3 regions of the Kitasatospora sp. NPDC057015 genome follow, and region 1 is predicted to be linked to each of the others. Evidence: riboswitches for the same ligand, from Rfam matches in the RefSeq annotation. Region 1 holds a riboswitch; each other region holds the start of a gene.
The links. Region 1 has a riboswitch for cyclic di-AMP ahead of ACFTWP_RS35385 (transglycosylase family protein). Riboswitches for the same ligand answer to the same signal wherever they lie in the genome.
Positions count from the first base shown of each region.

Region 2: another riboswitch for cyclic di-AMP. It lies ahead of ACFTWP_RS36340 (NlpC/P60 family protein); the one in region 1 lies ahead of ACFTWP_RS35385 (transglycosylase family protein).
Region 3: another riboswitch for cyclic di-AMP. It lies ahead of ACFTWP_RS20550 (transglycosylase family protein); the one in region 1 lies ahead of ACFTWP_RS35385 (transglycosylase family protein).

Region 1 is NZ_JBHUSG010000056.1:38,661-42,866, forward strand. It holds gene ACFTWP_RS35375 (septum formation initiator family protein) at 1-30, opposite strand, end outside; gene eno (phosphopyruvate hydratase) at 223-1,509, opposite strand; gene ACFTWP_RS35385 (transglycosylase family protein) at 1,750-2,694, opposite strand; cyclic di-AMP (ydaO/yuaA leader) riboswitch at 2,698-2,870, opposite strand; gene ACFTWP_RS35390 (cytochrome P450) at 3,100-4,206, opposite strand, start outside.
Region 2 is NZ_JBHUSG010000060.1:21,798-26,003, reverse strand. It holds gene ACFTWP_RS36345 (NlpC/P60 family protein) at 1-225, opposite strand, end outside; gene ACFTWP_RS36340 (NlpC/P60 family protein) at 473-1,594, opposite strand; cyclic di-AMP (ydaO/yuaA leader) riboswitch at 1,605-1,769, opposite strand; gene ACFTWP_RS36335 (NlpC/P60 family protein) at 2,296-3,330, opposite strand; gene ACFTWP_RS36330 (NYN domain-containing protein) at 3,651-4,206, opposite strand, start outside.
Region 3 is NZ_JBHUSG010000020.1:122,403-126,608, reverse strand. It holds gene ACFTWP_RS20555 (sirohydrochlorin chelatase) at 234-1,127, shown strand; cyclic di-AMP (ydaO/yuaA leader) riboswitch at 2,300-2,497, shown strand; gene ACFTWP_RS20550 (transglycosylase family protein) at 2,503-3,753, shown strand; gene ACFTWP_RS20545 (hypothetical protein) at 4,188-4,206, shown strand, end outside.

The DNA.
Region 1 (4,206 bases):
CGCGAAGCCAGGAATCCTCCAGCCTGCCATCTCCCGTTACCCCTCCTGGTCGTGCCGGTGCCCCGGCCCCCACCCTACGGGGTGAGAGCCGGGGCACCGGTGCAGCGGCCGTGTGTCAGCCCGCGGACTCGACGGCTCCGGACCCCCGTTCCCGGAGGTCCCGGCCGTGCGCCCGAGGGTCGTCGGGCCCCACGAGCGAGGGCGTCCGCCCTCGCGGCGGGGTCAGCCCTCGTACTTGTAGCGCGGGAACGCGCCGCGGCCCGCGTACTCGGCGGCGTCGTCGAGGATCTCCTCGATGCGCAGCAGCTGGTTGTACTTGGCGACGCGCTCGGAGCGGGCCGGGGCGCCGGTCTTGATCTGGCCGCAGTTGGTGGCGACGGCGAGGTCGGCGATGGTGACGTCCTCGGTCTCGCCGGAGCGGTGCGACATCATGCAGCGGTAGCCGTTGCGCTGGGCCAGCTCGACGGCGTCCAGGGTCTCGGTGAGCGAGCCGATCTGGTTGACCTTCACCAGCAGCGCGTTGGCGGTGCCGGTCTCGATGCCCTTGGCCAGGCGGACGGGGTTGGTGACGAACAGGTCGTCGCCGACCAGCTGCACCTTGTCGCCGAGCTTGACGGTCATGGCCTTCCAGCCGTCCCAGTCCTGCTCGTCCAGCGGGTCCTCGATGGAGACCAGCGGGTACGAGGCGACCAGGTCGGCGTAGTAGTCGATGAGCTCGGCCGAGGAGAGGCCCTTGCCCTCGAACTGGTAGGCGCCGTCCTTGTGGAACTCGGAGGCGGCGACGTCGAGCGCCAGCGCGACGTCCTTGCCGGGCACGTAGCCGGCCTTCTTGATGGCCTCGACGATGAGGTCGAGCGCCTCGCGGTTGCTGTCCAGGTTCGGGGCGAAGCCGCCCTCGTCGCCCAGACCGGTGGAGAGGCCGCGCTCCTTCAGCACGCCCTTGAGCGTGTGGTAGACCTCGACGCCCCAGCGGACGGCCTCGGAGAAGGACTCCGCGCCGATCGGAGCGATCATGAACTCCTGGATGTCGACGTTGGAGTCCGCGTGCGAGCCGCCGTTGAGGATGTTCATCATCGGGACGGGCAGGACGTGCGCGTTGGGGCCGCCGAGGTAGCGGAACAGCGGCAGGTCCGAGGCCTCGGAGGCGGCGTGCGCCACGGCGAGCGAGACGCCGAGGATGGCGTTGGCGCCGAGCGAGGACTTGTCCGGGGTGGCGTCCAGGTCGAGCATGGCCTGGTCGATCAGGCGCTGCTCGGTGGCGTCGTAGCCGACCAGCTCCGGGCCGATCTGCTCGATGACGGCCAGGACGGCCTTCTCCACGCCCTTGCCGAAGTAGCGGTTCTTGTCGCCGTCGCGCAGCTCGAGCGCCTCGAAGGCACCGGTGGAGGCGCCGGACGGGACAGCGGCACGGCCGGTGCTGCCGTCGTCGAGGCCGACCTCGACCTCGACCGTGGGGTTGCCACGCGAGTCGAGAATCTCACGGGCTACGACGACATCAATGGACGGCACGAGGCATCTCCTAGCGGAAGCAGGTATCCGCGGACCGTTGTGGAGTCCTGCGGACGATTGCGGAGTCGTTACGACCAGAGCCTAACCGCACGGGCTCGCCCGGCCACGTTGACCTAGGTCCCGTCTCAGCGTGTGGCCCGGCTACCCACCGGTAGTTCACCTGGATGCCCCACGTGATGCACCCAGAGACCGATAAAAGGGGAGATAAGGGCCGTACCGGTCCGGTACGGCCCTCCCGTCTCAGGCCCGGCCGAGGTCCAGGACCTGGCCCGGCAGGATGAGGTCCGGGTCGGTGCCGACGACGGCGCGGTTGCCGTCGTACAGCGCGTTCCAGCCTCCGGCCACGCCCTGGGCGCCGGCGATGGCGCCGAGCGTGTCGCCGGGCTGGACGGTGTAGTCGCGGCCGGTGCCCGGCGCGGCGGCCGGTGTGACCGCGGCCGGGGCGGCGGCGGGGGCCGGGGCGGCCGGGACCTCGGCGGCGGCCTCGTTGGTCGTGTGCCGGTCGAAGACGTTCTGGTGGCTGGTCCAGTGCCAGTCGCCGTCGACCTGGTACCAGAAGACCTTGTTGGCGGCGTCCCAGCCGGTGTGGCCGGAGAACTCCGGGTCGCGGTCGGAGCTGCGACCCTGACCCGTCGTCGTCTTCGCCGCCTTGGACTGGGTCGACTTGGACTGCGCCGCGCCCGAAGGCGCCGTGTTCGACTGCGTGCTCCGGTCCTGCCGGGTCTGTGACCGGGAGGCCTCCGGCAGGCTCCGGTCGGTCTGCGAGTCCGCGGAGGTGGCCGCGGTGTCGACCTGGGCCGAGGGGCCGCCCTTGCTCAGGCCGGCCTTGACGGAGCAGACCGGCCAGGCCCCGGGGCCCTGCGAGGCGAGGACCTTCTCGGCCACCGCGATCTGCTGGCCCTTGCTGGCCCGGTGCGCCTGCGGGGCGTACTGGTCGCCGCCGAAGGCCTTCCAGGTGCTCTGGCTGAACTGCAGTCCGCCGTAGTAGCCGTTGCCCGTGTTGATGCTCCAGTTGCCCCCGCTCTCGCACTGGGCGACCTTCTCCCAGGTGGACATGGGGGCGGCGTGGGCGCCGGTGGCGGCGAGAAGCGGCATCGCGAGACCGACGCCGGCGACGCCGGCCACGGCGATCGCCTTCTCGGCCTGGGTACGACGACGGTGACGTCCGTTACCAACGAACAGCATGGGTGTCCCTCTCCGCACGCCTGCGAGGTGAGCTGTCGGGTTCGGACCGGGAGGTGGCCCGGCCGCGCCAGGCGGAAAGCTTCTTCCGCCTGATGCGGCTTCACCCCAAGCCGTGGGGAACGGCAGAAAATCCTGGGTCCCCCGCCCCTGCCCAAGGGTCTGGTCGGTTTCCCGGACGCGCGGCGGGCAGGACTCGGCGTACCGCGCACGGGGTTCGCAGCTGCGAACTCCAGGGAGAGTAGACAGATCCTCACATCAATCACAAGCTCATATCGCCGACATCACACGGAAATTACGACAGTCGGCCGATCGTCCACAAACCACGCCCATATGTCCGGATTGATGCGCCTTCTGACCGCCTGTGAGCGAGTCTGTCCGACACGCCGTCAGCCTCGCACGGGCCGGTCAGGGTGCCTTTTCGGGGGTGAATTCGACCGGGAGTTCACGAAGTCCACGCATGATCAGACCACCACGCCACCGCAGTTCCCCCGGTTCCGCCGCAAGTCGCAGGTCAGGCAGACGGGTGAGCAGGGTGGCCAGGGCCGCCTGTCCCTCCAGCCGGGCCAGCGGGGCACCGATGCAGTAGTGGATTCCGTGGCCGAAACCGAGGTGCGGATTGTCCTTGCGAGCGATGTCCAGGGTGTTCTCGTCCGCGAACCGCGCCGGGTCGCGGTCCGCCGCCGCCAGCACCACCAGCACCGGATCGCCCACCGGGATGTCCACCCCGCCGATGGTCAGCGGCCGGGTCGCGAAGCGCCAGGTGGCCAGCTCCACCGGACCGTCGTAGCGGAGCAGTTCCTCCACCGCCGTACCGAGGAGCCCGCTCTCCCCCGCCGCCACCGATTCCTGCAGCAGGGCCCGCTGCTCGGGGTGGCGCAGCAGCGCGTACACGCCGTTCCCGATCAGGTTGACCGTCGTCTCGAACCCGGCGAAGAGCAGGATGAAGGCCATCGCCGCGGCCTCGTTCTCGGTGAGGTGCTCCCCGTGGTCACTGGCCCGGATCAGCCCGGAGATCAGGTCGTCCCCGAGGTCCGCCCGCTTGCGGTGGATCAGCTCCAGCAGGTACGAGCGCATCCTCTTCACCGCGCGGGCCACCCCGCCGCGCGGTCCCCCGCCGTGCCGGATCATCATGCCCGCCCAGTCCCGGAAGTCGTCCTGGTCCTCCGGCGGGACGCCCAGCAGGTCGCAGATCGCGTAGATGGGGAGCGGGAAGGCGAACTCGTGGATCAGGTCGGCCGAGCCGCGCTCGGCGAAGGAGTCGATCAGCCGGTCGGTCAGCTGCTGCACCCGCGGCTCGAACTCCGCCACCCGGCGCGGCGTGAACGCCTTGGAGACCAGCCGCCGCAGCCGGGTGTGGTCCGGCGGGTCGATGTTCAGCAGGTGGGTCATCAGGTCGGCGCTGCGCTCACCGGGGATGCCGACCCGCCCGGTGCGGTGCGCCTGCTCGCTGTGGTGGGCCGGGTTCTTGGAGAGCCGGCCGTCGGCCAGCGCCTGCCGGGCGTCCGCGTACCG
Region 2 (4,206 bases), on a different contig from region 1:
CAGGGCGGCGTTGTACTTCTCCGAGGCCTGCTCGGCCTCGTCGTAGAGCTGGTCGACCTGCGCCTTGACGTCCTGGCGGTCCGGCGGTCCGTCAGGGGTGCCGGGGCTGGCCAGTGCGCTGCCGCCGGCCGTCACGCCCAGCGCCGTGCCGGCGGCGGCGGTGAGCACCAGCGCGCGGACCAGCGCGTGCACTCCTGGCAGTGGGTGACGGCGGTGCATCGCCATGCGGCGCGGCTCCAATCCTGCGGCGCGGCCACCGCCGCCGCCCGGGGGTGGGCGGCCGTCCGAGCGGAGGTCCGGGGGCAGACGTTAGCGAGTCCGCCCGACCGAGTCCAAACCCCTCTCAACCCGAATATTTGACTCCTAATCGGACACCCGCACGGAACGCGGGAACGCCGCAGGCCCGGCACCCCGGACGAACCGGGGGCCGGGCCTGCGGAGGGAGCCGGAGCGAACCGCGCGGCGGGCCGCGTCAGATGCGCACGATGGCCGAGATCGGCATCACGGTGGCGGACTCGTAGCGGACGTTCGCACCCGTGTGCGGGGCGTGGATGATCTGGCCGCCGCCGACGTACAGACCCACGTGGGTCATGCCGCCGTAGTAGATGATGAGGTCGCCGGGCTGCGCGTTGGCGATGTTGGTGCCGATCCGGGTGCCGGCCGAGGCCTGCGCCTGCGAGGTGCGCGGCAGCGACACGTTCGCCTGGGCGTAGGCCCAGCCGGTGAAGCCCGAGCAGTCGAAGGAGCTCGGGCCGGTGGCGCCGTACTTGTACGGGGCACCGAGCTTGCTCTCGGCGGCGGCGATCGCGGCCGCGGCCCGGCCGCTGGCCGGGACGCTCGCGGGCGGCGGGGTGGCCGCGGCGGTCGAGCTGTCGCCGCTGAGCGGGCTGCGGGAGGTGTCGCGGGAGGCGCGCTCGGTCTGCGCCTTGGCGGCGTCGGCCTTCGCCTTGGCGTCCGCGGCGGCCTTGGCCTCGGCGGCCTTCAGCGCCTCGCGCTCCTGCTCGGTCAGCGTGTTGAGCAGCTGCTGCGCCTTCGCGAGCTTGGCCTGGACCTCGTCCTTGCTGGCCTTGAGCTGCTGGGTGGTGCTGTCCAGCTCGGTGAGCTTGCCCTGCGCCTCGGACTTGTCCTGGTCCAGCTTGCGCTGCTGGGCCTGGAGCTCCTTGAGCGCGTTGCTCTGCGAGTCGCCGGCCTGGTTGATCGAACCGGCCTGGCTCAGGAAGTTGTCCGGGCTGGTGGAGAGCATCAGCTGGACGGTCGGGGAGATCCCGCCGTTGCGGTACTGCTCCGCCGCGATCTCGGCGAGGCCGCCCTGGAGGTCGATCACCTGGGACTGCTGGCGGGCCACGCGGTCCTGGATCTCGCCGACCTGCTTCTGCAGCTCCTGCTGCTTGGCCTGAGCACCGTTGTAGGCCTCGGTGGCGACCTCGGCCTCTTCGTTCAGCTGGTCGACCTGCTCCTTGACCTGGTCCTTGGTCTGCACCGGGTCGGCGTGGGCACCGCCCTGGGCGGACAGGGCCACGGCGGCCGCAGCGGCCGCGGTCATGATCGAGACGCGGGCGCGACTGGCTGGCTTGGGACGACGATGGGACGCCACGAAGGCGGACTCCTTCTTCCTACGTCCGCCTACCGGGTGAGCTGACGGGTTCGGGCTGGAAGAGATGCCCTACGACGCCTCACCGGCTCGCCGTCTCACGACGACCGGCCGACCTGGCGCCGATTCACCCCGAGGAACGTGGTTCCCCGGCTCCGATCGACAGCACCCCCGGAGGGGCTTCCCCGTGGGCAGTTGACTGCCCGGCTGCTTCTCGGACTCGGCGGTAACCACCGCCGCCACCCAGGCTTGGGTGATCGACTGTGCGGTGGTTCGAGTCACGACCCTAGTAACGAAACCGTGATCCGTTCAAATCGTTGTAGGAAAAAAGTTGGAACCCGGCGCAAGTTGTCCGGGGAATATGACCGGATGTGACCAGTCGCCCACCGAGGGCTGATGGTTTTTCACCAGATGGTCGCGGAGCGCCTCCACGGCGTGTGTCCCAGATCACAGCGGGATCCCGTGACGCCCGGGCATGTCGGAGGTGGCGAACAGTCAGGAAATGTCCGAAATGGGGTTGTTGTCACCCATCCTGCGGTTCACTCGCGCCTCCTCGGCACCACCCGCACCGACCGCCTCGTGGCTCCGGCGCGGAGGCCGGCTCCGGCGGTCGGCACCCGGTCGCCCGGCCGGGCGCTCGACTCCCGCCCGGCCCGCGATCCACCGGCCGGCCCGCGATCCGGCCGGCCGGCCCTCCCGGTGCGTCAGACCCGGCGGATGGTGTTGATCGGCATCGCGTCGGCCTTCATCACCTTCACCACGTCACCGGTGTGCGGGGCGTGCACGACGAGCCCGTTGCCGATGTACATCCCGACGTGGTGCCGGTCGCTGCCGTAGACGACCAGGTCGCCCGGCTGCGCCTCGGCCAGCGAGGGCACCCGCACGCCGACGTTGCCCTGGGACTGCGAGGTGCGCGGCAGCGTCACGCCGGCCTGGCCGTACGCCCACACCATCAGGCCGGAGCAGTCGAAGGAGCTCGGCCCGGTGGCGCCCCAGACGTAGGGGGCGCCCTGCTTGCTCATCGCCTTCGCCACCGCCACGCCCGCGTAGCCGGCGGCCTGCGGCAGCGCCGTGAGGTCCACCCGCTCCGAGTCGCGCGAGGCACGGCCGTCGCCCCGGACCACCGAGGCGCGGTCGGCGGCGCTGAGCGTGTTCAGCAGCGCGTTCGCCTCCTGCAGCTTCTTGTTGACGTCGGCCTTGGCCTGGTTCAGGTCCCGGGTGGTCTCGTCGAGCGAGGAGAGGATCGCCGCGGCCTCGATCTTCTGCTGGTCGAGCCGGCGCTGCTGGTCCTGGAGGCCCTTCAGCGCGGTCGCCTGGCTCGTGGTGGCCTGCTCGACGCTGGACGCCTTCTCCAGGTACCCGGACGGGTCCGAGGCGAGCATCAGCTGCACGGAGGGGTCGATGCCGCCGGTGCGGTACTGCTCGCCGGCCACCTCGGCCAGACCGGCCTGAAGGTGGGTCATCTGGTCCTGACCCCGGGCCACCTGGTCCTGGATCTGGTCCGCCTGCTTGCGCAGCTGGTCGGACCGCTCCTTGGCGCCGTTGTAGCGCTCGGCGGCCTGCTCCTGCTCCTCGTTGAGCTTGTCGATCTGCGCCTTCACGTCCTCCTTCTTGGAGGGCGTGGTGGGCGCGGCGTGCGCGCTCATCTGGGCGGAGAGGGCGACCGCGGTCGCTGCGGCAGCGGTGAGCACGGTCACCCGTGCGCGGCTCGGCTGCTTCGGACGGCGGTGGGAGGCCAAGGACCGGCTCCTTCTTCCTGCGGGCTCACCCGGACGAGTGAGTATCCGGAAAATAGGTTTGACGCCAGACCCTAGTGAACATCAGGCCTTTCCGCCACTCCCGCAGGGCCGCCAACCCGAGGCCAGGGCCGGGAATTCACCTGATCCACACACCCGCGCCACCCGACACCCTCCCGAGCCCCTGAACAGCTGTCAAGCAGCACCCCGAAGCCGCCGCCCCGACCCCCGGCCGATCCCCCGCCCCCGGCGCCCGGCCCCTCCGTCCCGACCGCCCGCGGACCCGCCCGCCCACCTGCACGACCGCCGGGAGAGCACCCGGGTCAGGCCCGGGCCAGCCGGTTGAGCAGCAGCACCGAGCCCACCGGGCGCGCGCCCGCGTTGCGCACGCCGTCCGCGACCTCCCGGTCGGTGGAGACCACCACCACCGGCCGCCCCTGCGGCTCCGCCCGCACCAGGCGCCGGATCAGCTCGTCCGCCGTCTCCCCCGTCCGGCTGAACCGCACCCGGACCCCGCGCGGCGGCGCCATCATCACCGGGACGTCGAGGTCCTGGCCGTCGAAGACGCAGGTGACCTCCGCCTGGGTGCGCTGGGCCAGCATCGCCAACCCGCCGAGCAGCCTGATCCGCTGCTGCTCCAGCGGAAGTGCGGGGTAACCGGTCTTGGTCACGTTGTAGCCGTCCACCACCAGGTGGACCTGCGGGATCGCCAGCAGCTGGTCCAGCAGCGCGGGATCGTCCTCCGACAGGGCCCGCCGGGCCACGTCGTGCGGCGAGGCCGAGGCCGGCTCCACCGCCTCCACCAGGTCGGCCGGGTGGATCCGGGCCACCGGCAGGGCCAGCTCCCGCTGCAGCCCCTGCGCCGACTGCAGGACGGTG
Region 3 (4,206 bases), on a different contig from region 1:
GATCTTCGACTGCCGGGAGTCGCACATTCGTGACCCACAGTCAGTCGGTCGACCTGATGTGATACATGTCACTCGATCACCGGGAGCCCCACGGGTCACCCCCTCGGGATCCGACCCGGAGGGCCACCTTCCCGACGGGTATGTCGCCCTATGCCCGAAATGACGGCATGCTCACTCGTCGATATCGGCAGCCGACTGCGACTCTTCCCTGTAGATGTCCTACGATCTCCGCCATGAGCACCGCAGCCATCCCGGGCGCGCCACTGCCCGTCCGCACTCCAGGCTCCCGTGCGCGGGGGCGCCATCGTCGACCCGAGCGCCCCGAGATCCCGGCCGGTTCCCCGGCCCTCGTGCTCGCCGTGCCCGCCACCGCGGGCCCCGAGTCCCGGCCCGTCGTCGACGAACTCCTCTCGATCGTCCGCAGCGAGCAGTCCGGCGTCGAGGCCGCCGCCGCCTACCTCGCCGGCGGCTCGGACGAGGACTCCGGCCCCACCGTCGCCGAGCTGATCGCACAGGCCCTCACCGCCGGCCGGCCCGCGCCCGTGGTCGTCCCGCTGCTGACCGGCCCGCACGGCTTCCTCACCGACCTGCACGAGCTGGCCGCCGGAAGCGGCGCCGCCGTCACCGACGTGCTCGGCCCGCACCCGCTGCTGGCCGAGGCCGTCCACGTCCGCCTCTCCGAGGCCGGCCTGGCCCGCGCCGACCGCGCCCGGCTGTTCGCCATCGCCACCGCGGCCGACGGCGTGGTGCTCACCACCGTCGGCGGCGAGGAGGCCGCCGCGGCCGCCGGCATCACCGGCGTGCTGCTCGCCGCCCGGCTCGCCGTGCCCGTGGTCTCCGCCGCCCTCGACGTGCCCGGCTCGGTGGCCGCGGCCGTCGAGCACCTGCGCTCCACCGGCTCCCAGCGCCCCGCGCTGGCGCCGCTGGTGATCGGCCCGGAGGCCGACCCGGAGCTGCTCGCCACCGCCGCCGAGGAGACCGGCTGCCCCAGCGCGGCCCCGCTCGGCGCCTACCCGACGGTCGGCCAGCTGGTCGCCTCCACCTACCTCTCCGCCCTCGAGGTGGCGCTGGCCGAGCTGGAGCAGGCGCGCGAGCACGAGCCGGAGCACGAGCAGGCCTCGGAGTAACGGCCGCTCGCACACCGACCACGCCTCAGGGGCCCCGGACTCGTCCGGGGCCCCTGAGGCGTACCGGGTGCGGCGTACCCGGGCCGGCCACCGCCCCGCCGGCCGTCGAGCGACCCTCACGGCCCCGGCCGCGCCCGGAGGCCGGGTCGGCCGTAGCCCCGCACCGCTCCCCCGATGTCGCCGACCCCGCCGACGCCGCCCCGGAGAGGCCGAGCACGGTGCGGACGGAGCCCGCGACCGGCGGCGCCGCGGGGCGGGAGTTGACGGCGCCACACCTGCGGCACCGCCTCCCGGCACCGGGATACCCACACCCGGTCGCCTGCGACCGTGCACAGCTGACGTCGGCTCCGCTGATCGACCGGCGGACGGAGGGGACCACGGCCAGTCAGGAGGCCGCCCGGCGGCCGGTCACCCGATGCCCGCGACGGATGAGGGGCTGCTGCGCCACCGGGCCGGCCCACGGTCCGCGGCGGTGGACGGTGGACGGTGCACGGCGGTGGACGGTGCGCGGCGGTCGCCGCCGCGCACCCGGCACGAACCCGGCACGCCGGACCGGCCCGGACGGACCGGCGGGGGCCGAGCCGGGTCGGACGGCCGGACGGCGGCAGTGGTCGACACGGCAGTGGTCGACACGGCGGCGGCCGTCGAGGGCAGCGACCGTCCGCACTCCCTCGCGGTCGTGATCGCGGCTCAGCTCCGGCGACTTGGCAGCCTTCGAGATGGTTTGCCCGTTTTGATAGAGCTTGTCCGACACGAAGAATCTGCATCCGCCGTCACCGTCGCACCCCTCGGAGGGTCGATCGAGCGGCGCTCTGCGGTAGCGCGTGCCGAACTGTCAGCAAATGCCCGATTAAGCCGGACTGTCGCGTTGTACCAGATTGCACCGAGGGGACTTCGGGCCCGGCGACCGGCATCCCGCCCTCCGGTTGCGGACTCCCGGCGGCCGTGGTTCCGTGCCCGCCGACGAGTCGGCGGAGCCCCTCGACCGGCTCCCTGAAGGACAGGCAGAACGCTCCACGGGCAAGGGACTTGCCCGATTCCGACTTGTTTTGATCAAGACGACCCATGGGGCACAAGGGATCCGAGGGTCCAGTGACGAGCGTCACACATGTTTGCGGTTTGAGTTTAAGTCTGCTTAACGTGCTCCCCGTTCGTGGTCACACGGACCCAGTTCATCCGCAACGCCGAGGCCTGCCGTCGGATGCGCTGGCAGCGCGATTACGCACCACGGCAGGCGCGGGGGACCCAGGTAAGTCGCCCCGGACCGGTCCCGCACCGGTTCAGGGGCTAGGGGTGAAGCCGTGCTCCGCACGGCCGGGCAACTCCAGCCCGAATCCGACAGCTCACCTCGCAGGCGTGGGAGAGGAACATCTTCATGCTGCCCACCAACGGCACCCGTCTGTCCAGCCGCACCGCCCGCCGCGTGATCGCCGCCGTTGGCGTGGCAGGCGTCGGTCTCACCATCCCCTGCCTCACCGCCGGTGTCGCCAGCGCCGCCTCCGTGGCCACCTGGGACAAGGTCGCCCAGTGCGAGAGCGGCGGCAACTGGAGCATCAACACCGGCAACGGCTTCTACGGCGGCCTCCAGTTCACCAACAGCACCTGGGCCGAGTTCGGCGGCACGGCGTTCGCCTCGCGCGCCGACCTCGCCACCAAGGACCAGCAGATCGCCACCGCCGAGAAGGTCCTCGCGGTGCAGGGCCCCGGCGCCTGGCCGGTCTGCTCGATCCAGGCCGGCCTGACCAAGGGCGGCACCCCGGCCGCCGTGGACACCGGCGCCCCGGCCGCGGCCAAGCCCGCCGCCCCGGCGACCACCGCCCCCGCCGCCCAGACCCCCGCCCCGGCCGCGCAGGCGCCCGCCAAGAGCGACAGCTCCAAGGGCTCCTCCGACTCCTGGTCCGGCAACAAGTCCTGGTCGGGCCAGTGGTCCAAGGACGACCGCCGCACCTACACCGTGATCGCCGGCGACTGGCTGTCCGCCATCGCCGACAAGAACCACGTCCAGGGTGGCTGGGAGCGGCTGTACGAGCTCAACAAGTCCGTCCTGACCGAGGGCCCCGACTCCATCTACCCGGGCCAGCACCTCGCCCTGGGCGGCGAGAGCGCCACCAAGGCCTCCGACAGCTCGGACTCGGCCAAGAAGTTCGACTGGTTCAACAAGTCCGACTCGGCCTCCACCACGAAGACCACCTCGGCCAAGCCGGCCGCCGCCGAGACCACCGCCCCGGCGGCCCCGGCCGCGTCCGCCCAGGCCCCCGCCGCCTCCGGCAGCATGGCCGCCGCGGTCTCCTTCGCGCAGTCGAAGGTGGGCCAGGCGTACATCTACGGCGGCACCGGCAACGGTGGCTGGGACTGCTCGGGCCTGACCCAGGCGGCCTTCCGCGCGGCCGGGATCTCCATCCCGCGCGTGGCCGCCGACCAGGCCGCCGCCAGCACCCACGTCTCGCTGGACAACCTGCAGCCGGGCGACCTGCTGTTCTGGTCCAACAACGGCAGCGACTCGGGCGTCTACCACGTCGCGATCTACACCGGCAACGGCAGCTACGTCGAGGCCGCCAACCCGAGCGCCGGTGTCCGCACCGAGACCATCGCCAACTGGGCGCCGGACTTCGCCGGCCGGATCTGATCCGTCGCCCCACCCCCATGCCGTGCCCATCCGTGGGATCCCGCCCGTCCAGGCCCCGTTCGAGCCGAGATGGACGGGTGTGATCCCACGGTGGTGAGCGGCGCCTGACGCCGCCGCACGAACGCCGCCGCCCCGGGAGAGTCTGGTCGCTCTCCCGGGGCGTCGGCATGCCCGGACACGGGGACCGGACACCGGCAGTGGACACCGGTACCGGACGGAGGCAGGGCCAAGCCCTCGGGGGGTGCCGGCGGGACGTCCTCACCGGCCCGGGGACCGCGACGACACGGGCCGCGCAGGACGACAGCGGACGGCAACGAGCCGGGGAGGACATCGGCGGACGGCAACGGGCAGCTCCGGCGGTGATGGCCAAACCCCCCTCGTGGCGGGCATGCTGGCCCTCCGTACCCGAGCCGCAGCCGCACGAGGAGCCGCACATGGCCAAGATCACCGTAT